Regions from separate parts of the Planococcus sp. TJ-307 genome, predicted to be linked through region 3. Evidence: a T-box and tRNA genes for the amino acid it is inferred to sense, from the RefSeq annotation. Region 3 holds a T-box; the other regions hold tRNA genes.
What was found. A T-box is a leader RNA that pairs with one kind of tRNA and senses whether it is charged. The one in region 3 lies ahead of argS (arginine--tRNA ligase), so its partner is inferred to be a tRNA-Arg.
Positions count from the first base shown of each region.

Region 1: it encodes a tRNA-Arg, which carries the amino acid that the T-box ahead of argS (arginine--tRNA ligase) is inferred to sense. The anticodon was not compared.
Region 2: it encodes a tRNA-Arg, which carries the amino acid that the T-box ahead of argS (arginine--tRNA ligase) is inferred to sense. The anticodon was not compared.

Region 1 is NZ_JBZDOJ010000005.1:105,035-112,741, reverse strand. It holds gene gpmI (2,3-bisphosphoglycerate-independent phosphoglycerate mutase) at 1-1,395, opposite strand, end outside; gene tpiA (triose-phosphate isomerase) at 1,388-2,149, opposite strand; gene AC4EHK_RS16550 (phosphoglycerate kinase) at 2,177-3,361, opposite strand; gene gap (type I glyceraldehyde-3-phosphate dehydrogenase) at 3,472-4,479, opposite strand; gene AC4EHK_RS16540 (sugar-binding transcriptional regulator) at 4,480-5,523, opposite strand; gene AC4EHK_RS16535 (glutaredoxin family protein) at 5,631-5,861, opposite strand; tRNA gene AC4EHK_RS16530 (tRNA-Arg) at 6,045-6,116, opposite strand; gene clpP (ATP-dependent Clp endopeptidase proteolytic subunit ClpP) at 6,288-6,899, shown strand; gene AC4EHK_RS16520 (HPr family phosphocarrier protein) at 6,957-7,214, opposite strand; gene whiA (DNA-binding protein WhiA) at 7,274-7,707, opposite strand, start outside.
Region 2 is NZ_JBZDOJ010000002.1:859,952-867,658, forward strand. It holds gene lon (endopeptidase La) at 1-129, opposite strand, end outside; gene clpX (ATP-dependent protease ATP-binding subunit ClpX) at 279-1,550, opposite strand; gene tig (trigger factor) at 1,727-3,013, opposite strand; gene AC4EHK_RS10650 (tetratricopeptide repeat protein) at 3,116-4,093, opposite strand; gene AC4EHK_RS10655 (TIGR04104 family putative zinc finger protein) at 4,182-4,481, opposite strand; tRNA gene AC4EHK_RS10660 (tRNA-Arg) at 4,619-4,692, opposite strand; gene AC4EHK_RS10665 (XTP/dITP diphosphatase) at 4,836-5,441, opposite strand; gene rph (ribonuclease PH) at 5,438-6,187, opposite strand; gene racE (glutamate racemase) at 6,265-7,068, opposite strand; gene AC4EHK_RS10680 (MarR family winged helix-turn-helix transcriptional regulator) at 7,085-7,537, opposite strand; gene AC4EHK_RS10685 (acyl-CoA thioesterase) at 7,612-7,707, opposite strand, start outside.
Region 3 is NZ_JBZDOJ010000002.1:239,404-247,110, forward strand. It holds gene AC4EHK_RS07365 (M1 family metallopeptidase) at 1-459, shown strand, start outside; gene AC4EHK_RS07370 (hypothetical protein) at 790-1,242, shown strand; gene AC4EHK_RS07375 (hypothetical protein) at 1,357-1,845, shown strand; gene AC4EHK_RS07380 (hypothetical protein) at 1,842-2,036, shown strand; gene AC4EHK_RS07385 (NUDIX hydrolase) at 2,099-2,524, shown strand; gene AC4EHK_RS07390 (NUDIX hydrolase) at 2,517-2,954, shown strand; T-box leader at 2,993-3,208, shown strand; gene argS (arginine--tRNA ligase) at 3,264-4,955, shown strand; gene AC4EHK_RS07400 (HIT family protein) at 4,977-5,387, shown strand; gene AC4EHK_RS07405 (MFS transporter) at 5,540-6,781, shown strand; gene AC4EHK_RS07410 (GNAT family N-acetyltransferase) at 6,815-7,354, shown strand; gene AC4EHK_RS07415 (GNAT family N-acetyltransferase) at 7,455-7,707, shown strand, end outside.

The DNA of each region.
Region 1 (7,707 bases), on a different contig from region 3:
GGTCGTATGTGCCGTCATTGGCAAGCCGTCAACTGTGCGAACTTCATCTGCGTTGCCGTGGTCAGCTGTAATCACTGCTGAGCCTCCCTGGGCGTGCAGCGCGTCTACAATGCGGCCCAAACATTCATCCACTACTTCAATGGCACGAATGGTTGGTTCCAGCAAGCCGCTGTGCCCGACCATATCCGGATTGGCAAAATTCAAGATGATGGCATCGTGTGCCCCTGCTTCAATTTGCTCTACCAGACGGTCGGTCACTTCGTAAGCACTCATTTCAGGCTGTAAATCATATGTCGCAACTTTTGGCGACGCCACAAGAATGCGGTCTTCTCCAGGAAAGACGTTTTCACGCCCTCCACTCATGAAGAAAGTCACGTGCGGATATTTTTCTGTTTCGGCAATCCGCAGCTGTGTCAATCCATTGGCTGAGATCACTTCTCCAATAGTGTTCTCCAAGTTCAGCGTTTCAAATGCGACGCGTGTCGGCAAATCCTCACTGTATGAAGTAAAAGTAACGTAAGTTAAATTTACTGGGTGTTTGGCACTTAGCGGAAAGCCGGTAAAATCTTCCCGAATAAACGCAGATGTTAATTGGATCGAACGGTCCGGCCGGAAGTTGAAGAAAATAAGCGAATCGTCCGAATCGATCGTTGCTACCGGTTTGCCGTCTTCAACGATTGCAAATGGTACGACAAATTCGTCAGCCACATCCAGATCATACGAATGTGTGATGCCGGCATTTGCAGAAGGAGCCGTTTGGCCAATCCCATCAACCAGCACACGGTACGCCAGATCGGCGCGTTCCCAGCGTTGGTCGCGGTCCATCGCATAATAACGGCCGCTGATCGATGCAAATTTACCAATACCGATTTCGTTCATTTTTTGCTCGGCTTCTTCTACGTATTTGAGTGCCGTCCGTGGCCCTACATCTCGGCCATCCAGGAAACCATGTACGTATACCTCTGTTAATCCCTGCTGCTTAGCCAATCTCAGCAAAGCAAAAAGGTGCTCGTAATGGCTATGGACCCCGCCATCAGACAGTAAGCCCAAAATATGAAGCGCTTTGCCGCGGCTTTTTGCATTGGCGATCGCTTCAAGAAACGCAGGGTTCTCATAAAAGTCGCCTTCACGAATTGCTTTATTGATGCGTGTCAGGTTTTGATAGACCACTCGTCCGGCACCAATATTCAAATGCCCTACTTCCGAGTTGCCCATTTGCCCGTCCGGCAAGCCAACCGCTTCACCTGAAGCCGTCAACCTTGCGTGTGGGTAAGTATTCCATAACCGATCAAAATTAGGTTTTTTTGCTTGTGCAACGGCATTACCGAAAGTCTCTTCACGGCAGCCAAATCCATCTAAAATGATGAGTGCCGCTGGATGTTCGGTTTTACGCATGTGAACCCGCCTCCAACAATTTGACAAAAGAATCAGCTTCTAAGCTTGCGCCTCCAACTAATGCTCCATCAATATGCTCCATGCCCATTAGTTCAACAATATTGGCTGGTTTTACGCTGCCGCCGTACTGTACGCGAAGCTCTTCAGCTGCTTGATCGTTATACAATGCTGCCACTTTTTTGCGGACAATGCCACAGACTTCGTTAGCGTCTTCAGCAGTAGCAGTTTTGCCAGTTCCGATTGCCCAGATAGGCTCATAAGCAATAACCAATTGAGCAATTTGTTCTTCACTCAGACCGGCAATGCCTTTTTCTACTTGTGCTTCAACAACCGAACCGGTTTCTCCACTTTCGCGATGCTCAAGTGTTTCACCGACACAAAGAATCGGCACTAGACCATGGTTGAAAGCAGCTTTGACTTTTTTGTTTGCAGACTCATCGGTTTCATTGAAATACTGGCGGCGCTCTGAATGGCCGATAATTACGTATTTCACGCCAATGTCTGTCAATTGGACAGGACTGATTTCTCCAGTAAATGCACCTTCATCTTCTTCGGACATTGTTTGTGCGCCGATTTGAAGCGGGCTGTTTTCTGCAGAAGCAACTAGCTGTGTTAGGAAGATCGCAGGAGCACAAATGACTGCATCCAATTTTTCAGCATCCGGCACTAATCCATTTACTTCTTCGACAAATTGTTTTGCCTCTGTTGCTGTTTTGTACATTTTCCAGTTTCCTGCAATAATTGGTTTTCTCACAAAAGCACTCCCTTTCAAGTAATCGTCTTATTTATCTGTTAATGCACTGACACCCGGCAAGTCTTTGCCTTCCATGAACTCTAAGGAAGCGCCGCCGCCTGTAGAGATGTGATCCATTTTATCGGCCACATGGAATTTTTCAACTGCCGCAGCAGAATCTCCGCCGCCAATTACGGTGTAGCCTTCAGTTTCAGCCATTGCTTGCGCAACAGATTTTGTACCATTTTCAAACGAAGGCATTTCAAAAACGCCCATTGGTCCGTTCCAAATGATCAATTTCGAGTTTTTAATAACGTCTGCATACAACTCCACAGTTTCAGGACCGATATCCAATCCTTCCCAATCTGACGGGATTTCCTGGATGTTGACACTTTTCTTCTCTGCATCATTAGAAAAGTCATTGGCGACGATCGCATCAACCGGCAAATAAAGTTTTACGCCTTTTTGCTCTGCTTTTTCAATGAATGATTTAGCCAAGTCCAGTTTGTCATCTTCCACCAGCGAATTCCCGATTTCAAAGCCTTGCGCTTTGATAAAGGTATAGGAAAGTCCGCCGCCAATCAGCAAGTTATCAACCTTATCCAATAAATGGTCAATGACACCGATTTTATCTTTTACTTTCGCTCCACCGATAATTGCCGTAAACGGACGATCAGGTTCTGACAACGCTTTGCCCAATACATCCAGCTCTTTTTCCAGCAATAAGCCTGACACGGACGGCAAGTGGCTGGCAATACCGGCTGTTGAAGCATGTGCACGGTGAGCTGCACCGAACGCATCGTTAACGAACACATCGGCAAGATTGGCAAATGCTTTTGCCAGCTCTTCGTCATTTTTTTCTTCTCCCGGATGGAAACGGACGTTTTCAAGTAAGACAATGTCGCCTTCTTGCATCGCTGAAATTTCGTTTTCAACATTCTCGCCAATCGACTCATCCAGGCTCTTTACTTCTTTATGTAACAATTCGCCTAACCGGACGCCTGTCGCAGCGAGTCTCATGTCTTCGTTGACTTCACCTTTAGGGCGACCCAAATGGCTGGCCAAAATAACTTTTGCGCCTTGTTCGATCAAGTATTCGATTGTCGGCACGGCTGCACGGATTCTTGTGTCGTCCGTCACTTTGCCATCTTCCATCGGCACGTTGAAATCAACACGGCAAAATACGCGTTTTCCTTTCAAATCCAAATCTTTCATGGTCATTTTCTGCTGCATGAAAATACCTCCTATTTGTATTCAAAAAAATAAGGGACGGGGTATGTCCCCGCCCCTTTTACCCTCTTTTATTATAGGGGTTCATTGGTAATTAAGCTATGATTTTGGAATTACAATCCTGTTTTGTACATGTGCAATGCAAGGTCGATACAACGTGCTGAGTAGCCAGACTCGTTATCGTACCAAGCCAAAACTTTAACCATGTTATCGCCAAGTGCCATTGTTGACAAACCGTCAACTGTTGAAGAGGCAGAGTTGCCGTTATAGTCTTTAGAAACTAATGGAAGGTCGCTGTATTCCAAGTAACCTTTCAATTCGTTTTCAGTTGCATCTTTTAATGCATTGTTAACATCTTCAACTGTAACTTTTTGCTCAAGGTCTACTACCAAGTCAATTAGAGATACGTTTGAAGTTGGTACGCGGATTGCCATACCGTCAATTTTGCCTTCTAGTTCAGGCAATACTTGTGATACTGCTACTGCTGCTCCAGTTGTTGTTGGAATCATAGATTCTGCAGCTGCACGTGCACGGCGGTAATCTTTGTGCGGTGAATCCAAAAGAATCTGGTCATTTGTATAAGAGTGAATCGTTGTCATCATAGCGTGCTTGATGCCAAAACGGTCATTCAATACTTTAGAAATTCCAGCTAAGCCGTTTGTTGTACAAGATGCGTTTGAAATAACATGGTGTTCTTTCGGGTCGTACGACTCATGGTTAACACCCATAACAAGTGTTTTCATGCCGCTTTTGCCTGGTGCTGAAACGATAACTTTTTTAGCTCCAGCTTCGATGTGTTTTGAAGCAGATTCGTTATCTGTGAAGAATCCAGTAGATTCAACAACGATGTCTACGCCAAGATCTTTCCATGGAAGGTTTGAAGGGTCTTTTTCAGAGAATACACGGATTGTTTTGCCGTTAACCACAATGTTATCGCCTTCTGCTGAAACTTCAGCATCCAATGTTCCGTGGATTGAATCGTATTTTAGTAAGTGAGCAAGCATTTTAGCGTCAGTCAAGTCGTTTACTGCGACAACTTCCACTTCTTCGTTTGCCATTGCCCCACGAAATACGATGCGTCCAATACGTCCAAATCCGTTAATTGCTAATTTTAAAGTCATTTACAATTCCTCCAATTTTTTAGTCAATTCGATAATCTTTCTTGCGGCACCCTCGTCTGTGACCAACACTGTCGGGTTTGGTGCGTTTTTGAAATAAGATAAAATCGCTCTTGCTTTGGAACTCCCACCGGCAACTGCTAAGATCGTTGAAGCTTTTTGCACCTGTTCCCATTGAATGCCCGCTGTGCGAATACGATAAACAATTTTTCCATCTTTATCGAAATAATAGCCGAAAGCCTCACTTACCGCTCCACCTGAACGTATCTTTTCTGCTTCTTCCAGAGAAGAGTGGCGGCGAACCGTCATTTCTTCTGCGTTGCCTATGCCATGGACCACTACATCTGTTTGGTCGTACAAGTCCATCATTTCCTTGATCAACGGCTCTTTCATCATCATTTCGAAAGCTTCAGCACTTAAATGATCAGGCAAGTAAAGAGTTTTAAACGAACCGCCAGTTTTTTCGGCAAAAGCGGCTGCAATCGTATTGGCTTGATGCAAGACATCTTCACCTAAGCCGCCGCGGGCTGCAATAAATTGAAGCGCCCGCTTCGGTTTGCCGATTGACAGTTCTTTTGAGATGGCCGCCAGTGTACTGCCGCCAGTGACGGCGATTTTTTCATAACGGCTAAACATCATTTCCAGAAGACGGGCTGCTTCTTTGCCAATATGGAATTTTACTGCTGGAATCTCGTCGCTGTCCTGTGGCAAAATAACCACTTTCGAGATGTTTAAGACTTTTTGCAGCTCTGCTTCCATATCTGTCAATCCAGACATTTCACGAACGAAATCTTTCAGGTTCTCCAGCACTTCCAGTCCTTGCGAAGTAATAGTCATGCCTGCTGTCTTCATTTCAATCAATTGCTGCTTGCGCAGCAAATCGGTTTCTTTCCTGATCTCGCGCTCTGTTGCACCGGCAACTTCACTTAAGGTTCGCCTGCCGATTGGTTGTTCTAAATAAATTGTCTGTAAAATCTGGTATCGCTTTTTCAGGAGTTCGGACATTTCCGGCATCAGTTTTCGCTGAGCGACAGATAATGCATCCATGTGTTCACTCCGTTCTAGCTGGACGTTTTTTGTCCCATTAAATAATTTTGTGTCCCACTAAACTCATTCTACCTAATCCGTCTTTTAATTGCAAATAAAAAGAAGCGTTAACGTTCTAACGCTTCCAACAATTCTACATAACCAATATTGCCGTATAACAATACCGTGTTGTCTTTCTCCAGCACCGGAATCATGAGCATGTATTTCTCATGCAGTGCCTCGTCGCTTTCAATGTCCACTTCCTTATAGGTTATGGGGAAATCTTCATTGACAAGTTCGATCATTAACTTTGCTTCATCGCAAAGCGGGCAGTTGGAACGCGTATATAATGTAAACATCGGTTTGCCTTCTTTCTATAAACAGGATAGGTTTTCAAGCACTCGCTATATAATTGAGGCTATTCATTCAGCTTATCCATAAAAATCTTTCCGTTCAACTTATACTGCCTAGCCCACTAAATTGGCAATAAAAAAACAGCCCCTTTAGCCGGTTAAGGCAAAGGGGCTGCATTATGTTTAGGATGCCCTCGGAAGGAATCGAACCTCCATCTCAAGAACCGGAATCTTACGTGTGATCCATTACACTACGAGGGCGTTTTCGCTATTAGCGACTTTTCTATTATACGAAACCTTTTTAAGTTAATCAAGCTTATTTTTTTGATTCGTTAGATTTGACCTTCATTGACCATGATGTGTATGATAATAGTACAGCTGAGAGAACTTTCAGCATTGTTTGCAAACCACTTAATCGAGGAGGAACTTTTCATGAACTTAATTCCTACAGTAATTGAACAAACTAGCCGAGGCGAACGTGCTTATGATATTTATTCGCGTTTGTTGAAAGACCGCGTCATTATGCTAGGCAGCGGTATTGATGATAATGTTGCCAACTCAATTGTTGCACAGCTCCTGTTCCTTGAAGCAGAAGATCCAGATAAAGATATTTCGATTTACATCAACAGCCCAGGCGGCAGCATCACAGCTGGTATGGCGATTTACGACACGATGCAGTTTATCCGTCCAGATGTTCAAACAATCTGCATCGGCATGGCCGCTTCAATGGGCGCGTTCCTATTGGCAGCTGGAACAAAAGGCAAACGCCTGGCACTTCCGAATGCCGAAGTCATGATTCACCAACCTCTTGGCGGTGCTCAAGGCCAAGCAACTGAAATTGAAATTGCGGCGAAACGCATTCTTCACCTTCGCGAGAAGTTGAACCAAATTCTTTCTGAACGCACAGGTCAGCCGATCGATGTCATTTCTAAAGACACTGACCGTGATAACTTCATGACAGCTGAACGCGCGCTTGAATACGGCTTGATTGACCAAGTCATCACACGTAGCAAGCTTCCTGAAAACCACAAAAAAGACGTTTAAAACAAAAACTCACAGCCTTTGGGCTGTGAGTTTTTTTATGGTACAAAAGCTTTCTTTTTACGATTCTTGTTCAATAATTTCTGATAAAGATTGGACTGCTTTTTCCTCATCCAACCCATCTGCCGAAATTATCACTTCTGTTCCTTTACCAATTGCCAGGCTCATGATGCCCATGATGCTTTTGGCATTTACTTTTTTATGGTCTTTCTCTAAATAGACATCCGCAGTGTACCGGTTTGCTTCTTGAACAAATAACGCGGCTTGCCTTGCTTGAAGACCTGTTTTTAATAGCACTTTTACTTGTTTTTCAACCATGCTTATCCTCATCCTCCTCTGAAACTTAACTCTCTTATATATGAAAGAACAGCCAGCAGTTAGCGGCCGATCATTTCTCCCTTTCTCAGTGACGCTGCAATTTCATCAATTTTTCGCAGCCGGTGATTGACACCTGACTTGCTGACCGATCCACCCGACACCATTTCACCCAACTCTTTAAGCGTCACGTCTTGATACTCTACCCGAAGTCGGGCAACTTCACGCAAGCGTTCAGGCAATTGGTCGATTCCAATTGCACTATCGATAAAGCGGATATTTTCAACTTGCCGCAATGCTGCATCAATGGTTTTATTCAAGTTAGCGGTTTCACAGTTGACGAGACGGTTTACACTGTTTCGCATGTCTCGGATGATTCGGACATCTTCAAATTTCAATAAAGCCGAATGCGCGCCAGTAATGCTCAGGAAGTCGGCAATTTTTTCTGCTTCTTTAAGATAAGTGACAAAGCCTTTTTTCCGTTCAATAGTTTTGC
Region 2 (7,707 bases), 620 kb from region 3:
CAATGCTTGTTCCAGCGCAGCCACAGATCGTTCACGGCCGACATCTATATGAAGCACCATCGTCGGGAATACCAGCAATCCGCGCAACGGCAATAATGGTACGCTTTTCGTTACTTTTTTCTTAGCCATTTGAAAAGTCACCTCCGGGAATATTTTCAACAAAAACGGACTGACTCAGACCGTGCGGATGCGCACGATCAGAGTCAGCCCGTATCATCCTTTTTGATTGGTTCATCCATCACTCTGCGAGATGTTTCCGCAGGGTGAAGTTCCACTCATTATGCGGATGTTTTTTCGTTATTGTCTTTAACGTAAACTGAGCCGTCTTCTAACATTAGTTTAGGCTGTACGCTATCGGCAACGGTTTCTTTTGTGATCACACATTCGACAATGTCTTCACGTGAAGGCAAGTCGAACATAACTTCGAGCATAATGTTCTCGATAATTGAACGAAGTCCACGGGCACCGGTTTTGCGTTCAATTGCCAATTTCGCAATTTCAACAAGGGCACCAGGCTCGAATGTTAACTTAACGCCATCAAGCTCCATCATTTTCTGGTATTGCTTGATCAAAGCATTTTTCGGCTCGGTTAAAATTTCAACCAAGGCTTTTTCATCCAATTGCTCAAGGCTTGCCAATACAGGCAAACGGCCGATGAACTCAGGAATCAAGCCAAACTTCAAAAGATCTTCAGGAATCAATTGGCTAAGCAATGATTTCTCATCCAACTCTTCTTTGTTTGGATCTGCACCAAAACCGATGATTTTATTGCCGAGACGGCGTTTGATGATTTGGTCGACGCCGTCAAAAGCACCACCTACGATAAACAATACGTTCGTCGTATCGATTTGGATAAATTCCTGATGAGGATGCTTGCGTCCGCCCTGAGGTGGTACGCTGGCAGTTGTGCCTTCTAAAATTTTCAGAAGGGCCTGCTGTACGCCTTCACCGGAAACATCGCGTGTAATCGATGGGTTTTCGGATTTGCGGGCGACTTTATCAATCTCATCAATATAGATAATGCCTTTTTCAGCGCGTTCTACATCGTAATCAGCAGCCTGGATCAGCTTCAACAAGATGTTTTCAACGTCTTCACCGACATAACCGGCTTCCGTTAAAGATGTAGCATCTGCAATCGCAAACGGCACATTCAGAATGCGAGCCAAAGTTTGTGCGAGCAATGTTTTCCCGCTTCCTGTTGGTCCGATCAAAACAATATTGGATTTCGACAACTCTACATCGTCAATTTTGCTGTTGGAGTTGACGCGTTTATAGTGATTGTATACCGCGACAGCCAGAGATTTCTTCGCTTTTTCCTGACCGATAACATAGCCGTTCAGGATGTCCAGAATTTCTTTTGGCTTAGGCACTTCTTTAAATTCTACTTCTTCATCCGTACCAAGCTCTTCTTCTACGATTTCCGTACAAAGCTCAATACATTCGTCACAAATATAAACACCTGGTCCTGCAACCAGTTTACGAACCTGCTCTTGTGGTTTGCCACAGAATGAGCATTTTAAATGCTCTTTTTCGTCATTGAATTTGAACAATGTATTCACCCCTATTCAAGCCATTATCTTACAAGATTATCGTAATTCTAGCAACTAATTAGATTCACTGCTAATTGTTCAGCAGTGGACATGTACAAGCAGTGTTCTATGTAGTGGAAAACAAGGTGCGTCTCCGCACCTTGTTTCGCCTATTACTTATATGTTGCTTATGTGTGTTATTCAGAAATTTTAGCGTTGTCCACTAGGAACTCAACTGTGTTCTGCATACGGATATCGTTTTCAAGCATTTCAGTTCCACCTAGAGCTGTTTTGATCTGTTCAATGTCCATGTTGAATTGACCAGCCATTTTTTCAAGCTCTTTGTCGATGTCTTCTGAAGTCACTTGCATGTTTTCAGCTTCAGCAATTGCTTCAAGCGTCAATGAAACGCGTACGCGTGTTTCAGCATCGCCGTGCATTTGCTCGCGAAGTGCAGCTTCGTCCTGGCCAGAGAATTGGAAGTACAATTCAAGGTTCATGCCTTGCTGAGTCAAACGTTGTTCGAAATCGCTCATCATACGGTCCATTTCTGTATGGATCATGGCATGAGGAATGTCGATTGTTGCGTTTTCAGCAGCTTTTTGAACTAACTCGTCACGCAGTGTTGCATCAGCAGCAGATTTCTTTTCAGCAATCAGGCTGTCTTTCATTTTTGTGCGAAGAGCATCCAAGCTTTCAACTTCAGGGTCGATTTCTTTCGCCAACTCGTCGTTTAGTTCTGGAAGTTCTTTGCCTTTCACTTCGCTTACTTTCACTTTGAATGTTGCAGCTTTGCCTGCAAGTTCAGCAGCGTGGTATTCTTCTGGGAAAGTGACTTCAACGTCTTTTTCTTCTCCAGATTTTACGCCTACCAATTGCTCTTCGAATCCTGGAATGAACGAGTTTGAACCGATTTCAAGGGAATAATCATTTCCTTGTCCGCCTTCAAACGCTTCTCCATCTACAAATCCTTCGAAATCGATAACAGCTGTATCGCCTTCAACGATTGCTTCGTCTTCTTTAACAGTCAACTCAGCCAAACGCTCTTGGTTTTCTTTCAACTGGTTTTCGATGTCTTCATCAGATACTTCTGTATCTGGTTTTGCAGCTTCAAGGCCTTTGTATTCGCCAAGCTCAACTTCAGGCTTTACAATCACTTTCGCTGTAAACACAAGCGGCTGGTTTTTTTCGATTGTTTCGATGTCGATTTCAGGACGGTCAACCGGGTTGATTCCTGCTTCTTCAACTGCATTCGCGTAAGCGTCTGGCAAGATAAAGTCCAAAGCATCCTGGTAAAGTGATTCTACACCAAAACGTTTTTCGAACATTTGACGCGGCATTTTCCCTTTACGGAATCCTGGTACGTTGATTTCTTTAACAACTTTCTTAAACGCTTTATCAAGACCGGCGTTTACTTCTTCTGCAGGAACTTCAATTGTAAGAATTCCTGTGTTACCTTCTTGTTTTTCCCATTTTGCTGACATTATATAAGCCCTCCAAACATTTTCTAAAAAGTCATTTTACGTTTTATACGAATTTTGACAACTTCAATATTATAGCACAGATAGTGTCAGGTTCAACTATTTCTACCCATTCCGCATTTCAAACCACAGTTCTGCCTGCTGAATCAGCTCCAGCAGCTTTTCATCTTCATCAAATGACGTCATTCCGCTGAACAAGCCTTCTGTGTAATCCATGTAGGCCTGCGCGACTTCCACTTCTTCGTACTCGTCCCATGCGAACGGATACAATAGATAGATATGGCGTTCAAACAGTTCTTTCACCAGCTCCAGGCGGGTTGGGTCTTTTGCCAGTTCTTCTTCCATTATGGCTGTAACCTTCCGTATCCGGCTGTTGTTTATAGGATCTGGGAGGTTATTGATGGTGAATGTACCCTTGTAGTGAAACTTTTGCAGAGACACTTCTGCTTCAATTTTTTCTTGATAGAGCATAAACAGTATGTATGTTTTTGTTAGTAGATCAGCTTCTGGATGTTCGATAATCGCCAGCAACTTTTTTTTGAGCGCTTGATACGAAGTTGTCGGCAAATCCAAAATCAGCTGCTCTTGCTCTGAAGGATGTAACGCCAAAAACACATCGATGGCATAAAGCGAGGCATCTACTTTCTCCGAAGCGTTGGCGGCAATTCGTTCGTTGAGGTCACGCAATTGTTGAAACTGCTCAAGCCGCTCTTCCGGCAAAACTTTTTCTTCTATCAACAGTTCAATCATTTTTTCCGCTTCTTCAAATTCACGAACTTGCATTAAAATGCTTATGTATAACTCCATCGTCTCCAAGTAATGAATCGGGCCAATCTTCAACAACTCTCTGCACACTTCCAGAGCCTCTTCAAATTCACCGAGCTCGTAAAGGCAATAGGTATAGCCTCCTAAAGCGGCTGCATGTTCAGGTTCATATGTCAGTACTTGGTACAGGTTGTCCCGGGCATCTTCGTACTTTTCTTCTTTTAAAAAAGTCATGCCTTCGGAGAGCAGACGGTTCACGGTCGTCGGAAAGACGATCACATTCCCCATACGCTTTAACTCCCGGTATTTCTTCCGCATCCTACCACCTCATTTTGTGTCTCGTAATCATAGTATATTCCCTTTTGCCAAAAAATAAAAACCTTATCGCGAAGTGCATGACCGGCATTTACCACAAAGGTTTCTGGTCGTTGCTCAGCTCCATCATCTTAGGTATTAGGGACAAGGCTACAGCAAAGAGCATTAGTATCATGCTAATCGAATAAACCAAAGATAAATCAAAGATTGCGGCAAACGGCAACGGCAATAATACCAGCCAGTTGATGAGCGTCATACGCTTCCGTGATCTGGGGGTTGCGTACTGATGACTATGGCAATGCGGGCAGTTCATCGCTCCACTGAACTTCCAAGATGCCTTGATTGATTCTTTCCAGGTCCATTCGGCTCCACACGTTTTGCATGTCGGCAAAAAAAACGCCTCCTTAGTTATATAGTACGTGCTGCGGGAGGAATGGTTTCAGGGTTTAGTGATTAACACAAAGAAACCTCCCTGCCGTTCAAGGAACGAAGAGGAGGTTTCTTTGCAAATTATGTACATTCCTATAATGTCCCAGGAGGGATTCGAACCCCCGACCGACGCCTTAGAAGGGCGTTGCTCTATCCAGCTGAGCTACTGAGACCAAAGCTTTCTTAGAGTCCAGACGGTGGCACCTGCTGTTGCGGGCAACTTCGCTTTTCTTACGAAAGACAATTTTAATTATAGAAATGATTTGAAGAAAAGTCAATGCTATTTTAAAAAAACATTAGAATTAATTAATGGCGTTTATTTTTCTTCGTTCAGCCACGTTGGCATATTCTCATTGAGCTTGCGCAAGGCGTTGCCCCGGTGAGAGATTTCGGCTTTTTCATGCGGCTGCAATTCAGCCATTGCTTTGTCCAAACCAGGCACAAAGAACACTGGATCGTAGCCGAAACCATTATCGCCCCGCTGTTCTGACAAAATGATGCCTTCACATGAGCCTGAGAAGGTTTCGGTCTGCTGCCCTGGAGCAGCGACAGCCAAGACGCATCTAAAACGGGCTGTGCGTTCGTTTTCCGGTACACCGGCTAATTTCTCAAGCACTTTGTCGATATTCGCCTGATCGCTCTTAGCGCCCCCCGCATAGCGTGCTGAGTAGACGCCGGGTTCGCCGTTCAAAGCATCAATTTCCAATCCGCTATCATCTGAGATAACTGGGATGCCGAGTGCTTGTGAAACTGCTTCGGCTTTCAGGATGGCGTTCTCTTCAAACGTCACACCTGTTTCTTCCACGTCCATGTCCTGTGCCACATCACGCAGAGTCAACACTTGGTAGCCAAGCGGAGACAGCATGGTTTCGAAATCTTTGGCTTTGCCTTTGTTTTGAGTCGCGATTACAATCTTTCTCATAATTCTGCGGGCGCCTTTTCGCCAATGCGTTCCGCCAGTTCGCCCAGTGCGTCGCGCTGCATGGAGATTAATTGGCTGATGCCTGCTTCTCCAAGGTCCAGTAATTCGTTAAGCTGAACTCGAGTGAACGTTGATTCTTCTCCCGTTCCCTGCAGCTCGACAAAATGGCCAGCGCCTGTCATAACGAGATTCATGTCCACTTCCGCACTTGAATCTTCCACGTAGTTCAAGTCAAGAATCGAACCGTTTTCTGCGGTAACCCCAACACTTGTTGCTGCCAGGAAATCTGTTACTGGAAATGCCGGAAGATCCAATTTGCCGATTGCCATTGTCATGGCGATAAAGGCACCTGTGATCGATGCCGTACGAGTGCCGCCATCTGCCTGAATAACGTCGCAATCGATCCAAAGCGTACGTTCTCCAAGCTTCTCAAGGTCCACCACAGCACGCAAAGCACGGCCAATCAGACGTTGGATTTCCATTGTGCGCCCGCCGATTTTGCCGGCTGACGCTTCGCGGCGGTTTCGGCTGTTGGTAGCACGCGGAAGCATGGAATATTCTGCCGTAATCCAGCCTTTGCCCTGGCCGCGCAAGAATCCCGGAACTTTGTCTTCAATGGTCGCGGTGCAGATGACTTTGGTTTGTCCCACAGTAATCAATACCGAGCCTTCTGGATGAATCAAGTAATCAACGTCCACTGTTACCGGACGCAGTTCATTCGTTTGTCTATTATCTATGCGTGTCATAAAAATCCTCCTCGTATATGCTCAAATAGCTTACCATATTTCGCAGATAACGACAAAAACCTGATGGCTGGCAGCCGTCAGGTTTTATGGAAACGTATCGAGTGGATAATGGGCTCATTGATTCCGAGCCACTTGTGGATAATTGAGCCGAATATTTGCGTAGACCCCGTTGTATAGAAGTGATGCACCGGTGGCTGTTTCCAGTTAGCAAACTGTTTTTTATAGCTTAAGTAACGCTCGACATCTTTTGCCGTTTCTTCTGCCGATGACAGCACATGTACCGTATCCCCAAGCACTTCTTCAATAAAGTCTTGGAGCAGAGGATAATGTGTGCAGCCTAAAATTGCGGTATCGAACTCTTCGTAAGCAATTGATGCCAAGGTATCCTGAACAATGCGATGGGCAAACTCTCCTTCGTACTCATCACTTTCTACTAAAGGGACAAATCGAGGGCATGCCAGCTGCACCACATTGGCCGATGACACCAGTGACAGGATTGCTTTTTCGTATGCTCCGCTTTCTACCGTTCCTAACGTACCTAAAACAGCGATCTTTTTCGTTGTTGAAGATTTAATTGCAGCACGCGCTCCTGGGAAAATAACGCCAATCACAGGGATTGGCAGGTTTTTTTGCAGCGAGTACAGTGCGGCGGCGGTTGCGGTATTGCAGGCGATGACCAGCATTTTAATATTTTTTTTCATCAATGCATTGGCCATTTGCCATGTGTAGGTCCGAACTTCTGAAAGCGGGCGCGGGCCATAAGGGCATCTGGCATTATCACCGATATAGTAAATTTGCTCGTTCGGCAATAGTTTCATTATTTCTTTTGCGACGGTAAGTCCACCGACTCCTGAATCAATTACTCCGATTGGCGCATTCAACGTCATCGCCTCTATCCTATTTCATGTTTTTGTGCAATTTCTCAAGCAAAGCAGCAAATTGTTCTGCCTCGTCTAAGGTAAAATCTGCTAATACCGTTTCTAAGTATTCCTGGCGCTTTTGGATCACTTCTTCAATAACACGTTCGCCTTCTTTTAATAATTTAATTCGCACAACTCGCCGATCCTGTTCTTCACGGATGCGTACGACCAGCTCATTTTTCTCCATGCGATCAACCAAATCGGTTGTGGTGCTGAACGCCAAAAACATTTTGTTCGACAAATCGCCGATGGTCATGTCTCCGTGCTCAAACAGCCATTGCAGCGCAATGAATTGAGGCGGCGTAATCGTATAGGAATTTAAAATTTCCCGGCCTTTTTGCTTAATGATCCCGGAAATATAGCGCAATTCCTTTTCCATAAAGGCGATTCGTTCTAAATCATGGCTGATGCCTTGTTTGTCATCATTCATTACTGGATATCACTCCTTGAAAGCCTATCTTATTCCTATAGTGAAGGTTTTTTATTGATATAGCAAGAAAACCCTTAATTTTTTGCAGTTGCCAATTGGTTTGATCCGAGCAGCTCAATGTCCCGCTCTGTCCAAGGATGCCCTTTTCCAGTCTTCTTTGAAATTTGGAC
Region 3 (7,707 bases):
GCAGATGAAGCATCTCAAGAGTCGGTCCTGGTGCACGAAATTGCTCATCAATGGTTTTATTTTATTGTGACGAACGATCCGTACAATGAAGCGTGGCTGGATGAAGGGATAACGGAATTCAGCAGTTCGCTTTTTCTCAGCGACTATTATGATGATGAGGAGTACGGATTCTGGAGTGCCTCCACAGCCCAGGATTACTATCTGCCGGAAACCTATGTTAATTTGCCGCTTGACCGATTTGAAGACGAGTCATACTACTCCACCATTTACGGAAAGGTGCCAATGCTGCTGAAGGAGTATTTCGACCTGTTGGATGAAGAAGGAGCAGCACTTGAATTCCTTTCGGCTTACTACGAAGAATTTCAGTTCGAGCAAGTGGATACAGAAGCATTTAAAGCATTTTTCGAAGACTATTTTGAAGGAGACCAAAGCGAGTTTTTGGACAGCTGGTTAGAATAGGAGAACGTAAAAGAAGGCACTCAGTTTGAGTGTCTTCTTTGTTTGTATACCTCCTGCTTGTTTCATTTTTAGCTTGTAGGGCAGGATGCAGGTCGACGCCGAATGATTTGTAGCCTTGCTCAATTAGTGGAGTGGTTATTCTGCGCATGCCATGGGCTAAACCAATACATAAATTCTTATACATCTTAAGTCTTAGTGCGAAGCCATCCCAAGGCGGATTATTTAAGTGGCCATTCAGTTTAACATGGGTTTAAATGCATACTTAAATAAAGTCTGGGAGGTTTCGCTATCGATTCGAAAAAAATGCAGTCGGTCAGGAAATACATATTGTTGTCTATTGTGCTGCTGAGTATATGTGCAGCAAGTTTTGGACATTTTTCGAACTCACTTGAAAAAAATCATTTGGTTCAAGGTATCTTAATTGAGGTGTTTCAGCACGACTCAAAAGTGCAGCAGGATTTGAGCAGAGGAGAAGCCACCCTTTCAGCTGAAGAATTCGCGGATCATGCTGTCAAATTTGCGAAAGAGGTTCTGATCTATCCATTCTTCATGCTCCTAATTGCGCTATTCCTTAGTTTAATCGGTTTTTTTACAGTTGAAAATCATACTTCTGTAGCTGCTGGGTTTCTTGCAATGGCCGGTGTTTTTTCTCTTTTTACATTTGTTCCGGCCGCCTTCTTGTTTATTGCTTCCAAAAAATCGCTTGAAGCAGAGCAAATATTGATCGTACCCCAAAATAAAGAAACAATTCAACTCATGTATAGTGTGAGAAAAGAAGCTTAGCGATAAGCTTTTTTTCTTTGGGAAAGATTAACGGCAGAAATATGGAAAGGAATTATTGAACAAATGGAGAATATAACCAGATAACAATTAAAATCAGAGCGGGTGATGTGCTTGGTGCATAAAATACTCATTTTCTTGTATGTCGTTTCTGTATTAATGACCATTGCAGCGTTCTATGGAATGAATTATATGACTGAACCTGTAAGGGATGATGACTTTCGCGGCAGCAACGGCAATCCTGCCTTCTTTATTTTGGCGGTTGGAATGCCGTTTATTCTTTATTTTTTGTATGGAACAATCGAGTTGTCGATGCGTGCTGCCGACAAATGGCTAAGCCAAAAGGGAAAGTTACTTGGCCTTCTGATCAGCACTAGCTTTATTTTAGCCGTTTTATGGATTACCTTTAGCAGAGCTCACGAATATCGCAATTATATCGTTGCTGCAAAGGATGCCTACAGCAATTCACAACAATTCGCTTTATTTAACGTCTTTTCCAAACACCCGTTTTTCAATCCACTGACATTTATGTTGGCAGTGGCATGTTGTTTCCTAATCGGAACCATCTGGAGTTTCCTGAGAGGGAAGAAAAGACTGATTACGTGACAGCAGAAAGAAAGGAATTCAAGAAAATGCAAAGTTATGTGAGTTATGGTTTGTTATTGATCTTGCTCCTTATATCCTTAGCAACTACATGGGGCGAAACTCAAAAAACAATTATGTACAGCATCGCCATTGCTGGCTTGATGGGATTGGTATCGATGAAAATCATTGAAAATAGAGAGAATAATAAATAGTAAATTTGCTAATGCTCTTCAGCCAGTTAGTTTCTTGCGCTAAGTCCAACTGGAGAACAGCCATGAAAGCAGGTATTTTAATGAGAGAACGCGGAGCAATTATCCTTATTCAAAATAATAAAGTAGCGCTGATCAAACGTGTGAGAAATGGAAGCACGTATTACGTTTTCCCAGGTGGTGGAGTAGAACCAGGAGAAACCCCGGAGAAGGCAGCTGAACGAGAAGCAATGGAAGAACTTGGACTGGAAGTCAAGGTTCTTCGTTGTATTGATCGCATCAATTTCAACGGCATCCAGTACTTTTTTCTGGCAGAAATAAGGGGCGGGAATTTTGGTTCAGGCAGTGGAGAAGAATACATAGATCCTGATCGAAACAGGGGGACGTATTTGCCGTTATGGGTGGATTTTGACGAATTGGATTCCATAAATATTATTCCAAAAAAGATTGCTGAAAAAATTCAGTCGGAAGGGAATTTGTTAAGTGGCTAACGAAAGAATTATATGGAATGGAGCAGCTGGCATTGTGATGGTGAAAAATAAAATGCTGATGGTGAAAGAAAAAGAAACTAAAGGGTGGAGTGTGCCATCAGGCGAAATTGAAAAAGGCGAGAGCCCTGAACAGGCATGTGCAAGAGAGGTTTGGGAAGAAACAGGGTTCACGGTTGAAGTCGAAAAGTCTGTTTACACCAAGAACGTCCATATCGGCCATTATAAGGTAACCACTTATTATTTTCTTTGCCGGATGACGGATGGACAACTTGCTTATGCAGACCCAGATGAAGAAATCACCGAAGTTGCCTGGAAAACCTATGATGAGTTGTTGGCAATGCAGCATGATTACCCCGAAGATTTGGAAATGCTCCTGTCTTTTTTTAAGGATAATAAGGAAAAAAATTCTAATTATGTAAATCGTGGTTGACTTAATTTTTTTGGTGCGCTATGATAACTGAAAAATATGCACATTCGATGATGAAGAGAGTAATCGCAAATTAACACGCCAGCGATTCAGGGATAGTGGAAGCCTGATTGTGTTTGTTGCGACGAAGCGCACTTCTGAGAAGCTGCCTGAACCTAATTAGTAGGGTATTGCCGGGAAATCCCGTTATCAATTTTGAGCCGGTTCAAGTAATCTTGAACAAAAAGAGTGGTACCGCGGGAAAGCCCGTCTCTGTATTTAATTATGCAGAGGCGGGCTTTTTTGTTTTATTTAAAAAAGGGGGATGTAAATATGGAATTAGTAAAAACCTATGCTGAGGAAATTGCTTTGGCGTTAGATGGAGGGGTTAAATTCGATGAAATCATGAATTTGATGGAACAGCCAAAGTTCGACAAGCAGGGAGACTTGGCTTTTCCTTGTTTTACATTGGCAAAAAGTATGAGAAAGTCGCCCGATTCAATCGCCGAACAGCTGGCCGCAAGAATTTCCAACCCACTGTTTGAACGAGTTGTGGCAGAGGGACCGTATGTAAATTGTTTTTACCATAAATCTTTTGTTAGCGGAGAGGTATTAAAAAATATATTGCACATCCAGTCGGACTACGGCTCTTCAGTGATGGGTCAGTCAAAGACCGTAACTTTGGATTTCTCTTCGCCTAATATCGCCAAGCCGTTTTCAATGGGCCATCTGCGTTCAACGGTGATTGGCAATTCGCTGGCACTTCTCTCAGAAAAATGCGGCTATAAAGCGGTTCGGATCAATCACCTGGGAGATTGGGGAACTCAATTCGGCAAACTGATTACGGCTTACAAGTTGTGGGGAAGTGAGCAGGAAGTTAGGGATGCGCCCATCAGTGAGCTCCTGAAGCTTTATGTGAAATTCCATGAGGAAGTTGGAAACAGTCCAGAACTGGAAAGTGAAGCCAGGCTGTGGTTTAAAAAACTCGAAAATGGAAACGAAGAAGCTCAAAAACTATGGACATGGTTTCGGGATGAATCACTACAGGAGTTCAATAAAATCTATCAGCTGCTGGACATTGATTTTGATTCCAATGAGGGAGAGGCTTTTTACAACGATAAAATGGATGAAGTGGTGGAGCTGCTTCGAGCAAAACAATTGCTGGTTCAGTCCAATGGTGCGGAGGTGGTCGATTTGAGTGACTATAGCTTGCCGCCATTTCTCATCAGAAAAAGCGACGGTGCCACTCTATATGGCACACGTGATTTAGCCGCAGCATTATTCAGAAAACGAAACTATCAGTTCGATCAATCGCTTTATGTTGTAGGACAAGAACAGACCTTGCATTTTCAGCAATTGTCGTTGGTGCTGGAAAAACTGGGGTTTGAGTGGCAGCAAGAGATGAAGCATGTCTCGTTTGGTTTTATTTTAAAAGACGGCAAGAAGATGTCGACCAGAAAAGGCGGGATTGTGCTGCTCGAGCAAGTGATTGGAGACGCTATCAAGCTTGCGGAACAAAATATTGAAGAAAAAAATGCGGCATTGCCGGATAAAACAGCGGTTGCGAAAATGGTTGGCGTTGGAGCAATCCTCTTCCATGATTTAAAAAACGAACGCCAAAACAATATTGAGTTTTCGCTGACCGACATGCTGAAGTTTGAAGGGGCAACCGGACCTTATGTCCAGTATACCCATGCAAGAGCCTGCTCCATATTAATGAAATCATCTTATGATCTGGATCTATTGAAACCGACTGGACTAAGAGATTCCGATAGCTGGCCCATCATCAAGCTTTTGTTGGCATTTCCAAAGGTCATTGCCAAAAGCTTTGAGAACACAGAGCCGTCGCAGCTGGCTAAATACCTGATTTTATTGTCTCAGGAATTTAATGCGTACTATGCACATGTGAAAATCCTGAATGCCGACGAAGAACTAGAGGAGAGGCTGGCATTGGTTCAAGCTGTCACCATCGTTTTAAAAGAAGGATTGAGGCTGCTCGGCATAAAAGCGCCTGAAAAAATGTAGAGGAGAGGAAGGCGGAAAAACATGTCTTACAAAACCGATTGTCCATTTTGCAATCCCAACAAAGATCATAACCAACAGATCGTATTTGAAAACCAAACCTGCTTTTTTCTACAGCATGACAACGAGCAGGAGGTGCTGGAAGGCAGTGGGGTGATTGTGCCGAAGCTGCACCGTGTCACGACATTTGATTTGACAAAAGAGGAATGGAGCGACACATATGACTTGCTGCATCTAGCCAAGGAATACTTGGAGGCGAAGTTTGCTCCAGATGGTTTTACGCTAGGCTGGAACGTGGGAGATGCGTCCAATCAATCGGTCAAACACAGCCATTTTCATGTCATTCCTCGGTATAGCGATGAACCGTTAGCTGGAAAAGGACTTCGCCACTGGCTGAAAAAACCCGAAAACAAACGAACGAAAGAAAATTTATAGCACAACTAAAGGAGAGTGCTCTCTTAGAAATTACTTATTATGGAATATAAAAATGATATACTAGTTATCTATCAGAAAAATCACTTTATGGATGCATCAAGAAATAAACGGTTGCATAGGCATTGCAGTTTCTATCCAAAGGAGGAGTGAGGGTGAAGCAAAAGATAAAAGAATGGAAAACGCCGGCCATTCTGCTTGGGTCATTGGGCGTTGCCGGTATCGGTGACTTTGTCTACCTCATCGCCATCAACCTCATTGTCTACCAAATGACGGGATCTGCAGCGGCTGTAGCGGGACTGTGGGTGGTCAGCCCTTTGACCAATATTGTGATGAAGTTTTGGACGGGCAGTTTTATTGACTACCGAAGCAAGAAAAAAATTGTCTTGGCAACCTTTATTTTGCGTGCAGGTTTCATTGCGTTGATTCCGTTTATGCCTAATTTATTGGGGATCTATTCAGTTCTTGTACTGCTCAGCATTGCCAAAGCATTTTTTGGACCGGCATCCATGACCCTCGTGACCATGCTTGTAGAACCGCAAAAGCGCAAACGGTTCAATTCGTTGCGGTCATTCACTTCTTCTGGAGCATTTATTATCGGACCGGCGATAGGCGGTTCGCTTATTTTGCTGACCAGTATATCGATAACTTTGTGGTTGAACGCTGTGTTCTTCTTAGCAGCGGCTGCTCTTCTGGCCATGTTGCCGGAAACAGAAAAAACTAAAGCGGATAAGATTCCTGCTTTAACGCTCAAGCAAATTGCCAGTGATTTTTCCGTTGTAGTGGATTTTATGGCAGAAAAGAAATATGTCTCCATGATTTACTTGGGGTTTCTGGCTGTCATGCTGTTTTCTTTTGCGATGGACGTCCAGGAAGTGGTATTCATTCAAGAAGTTGTTGGGTTGTCTGAAGTGGAATACAGCTTGCTCATCAGCATTACGGGAATGGGTTCTGTGCTCGGCGCCTTTTTGCTTTCGGTGTTTGCCAATAAACTATCCATCCGCTCCATGATTGTTGTGGGCCTGCTGATGATGACGGTTGGTTATGTTGTGTACGCATTTTCCTGGTCATTTGCTTCGGTTGCTGTTGGCTTTGTCGTCCTAGGATTTTTTAATGTGTTTTTGAATGCAGGGATTGCCACATTTTATCAGAACAATGTTCCCATTCGAGTCATGGGCAGGGTAACGAGCATTTTTGGATTGATCCAAAGTGTTTTTCAAATCTTTTTTATCTTGCTGATCGGCTTTTTGGCGGATTGGATTTCGTTAAAGCTGACAATCGGCTCACTGGCTGTCCTGATGTTGCTGCTGGCTGTTGTTTATACGATCGCTGTGTTAAACCCAGAGCATTCCGGCTGGTACGAAGAGGAAGAGGAAAGCAATGAGGAATTTGCATGAAGCAAATAGCAATCAGAAAGGCGGAGAGGACGAATGGAGATTGCATCCAAAGATTTTGCATCCTATACAATCCGGACGGCCCGTCAAAGCGATGCTGGCAGTCTAGCTGAACTCAGGCTGCAGATAGACGGGGAAACCGAAAATTTGGATCGAGAACAGGGAGAAGCATACATAGATGACGAAGGGTTTAGAAGATTGATCGAAAGAGATAGAGCCAGTAAAAATAGTCTTTTTTTGGTGGCTGAAGCAACTGGACAGCTCGTTGCATTTTCCAGATGTACTGGAAACGATCTGAAGAGGACTTCTCATCAAACTGAATTTGGGGTCGGGGTGCTGAAAGCATTTTGGGGACATGGTATCGGAGGGCGTTTGTTAGCTGAATCCATTCGATGGGCAGATACTGTTGGCATCAGAAAGATAAATTTGAGGGTCCTTGAAACCAATGCGAAAGCGATCAATTTGTATGAAAAACTTGATTTTGAAGTAGAAGGAATTTTAAAGGACGATAAACTTCTTTCTGATGGAAACTATTATGATACCATTTTGATGGGCAGGATTAATGAAAATATATAGTTTATCTAGGAGTTAAACCCATACGTTATGAGGCATACTCTTGACGTTGCTATTTATGATTGACTCGTTACAACGTAGGCTATTAAGTGGGGGATTAAAAATGAAAATTGAAACAAAGCGATTAAAGATTGTTTCATGTGACAGCAAATTTCTCCAAATAATGGAAGAACAAAATTACAAAAATGGCGATCAAGTTAAAAATCACCTCGGGCAACTGGCGGAAGATCCGACAATAGACGGTTGGGGAAGCTGGCTCGTGTTCCGAAAATCTGATGGTTTGATACTTGGGGACGCGGGTTTTAAAGGCAAGCCAACCTCCAATAAGAAAGCCGAAGTGGGCTACGGATTTTTGG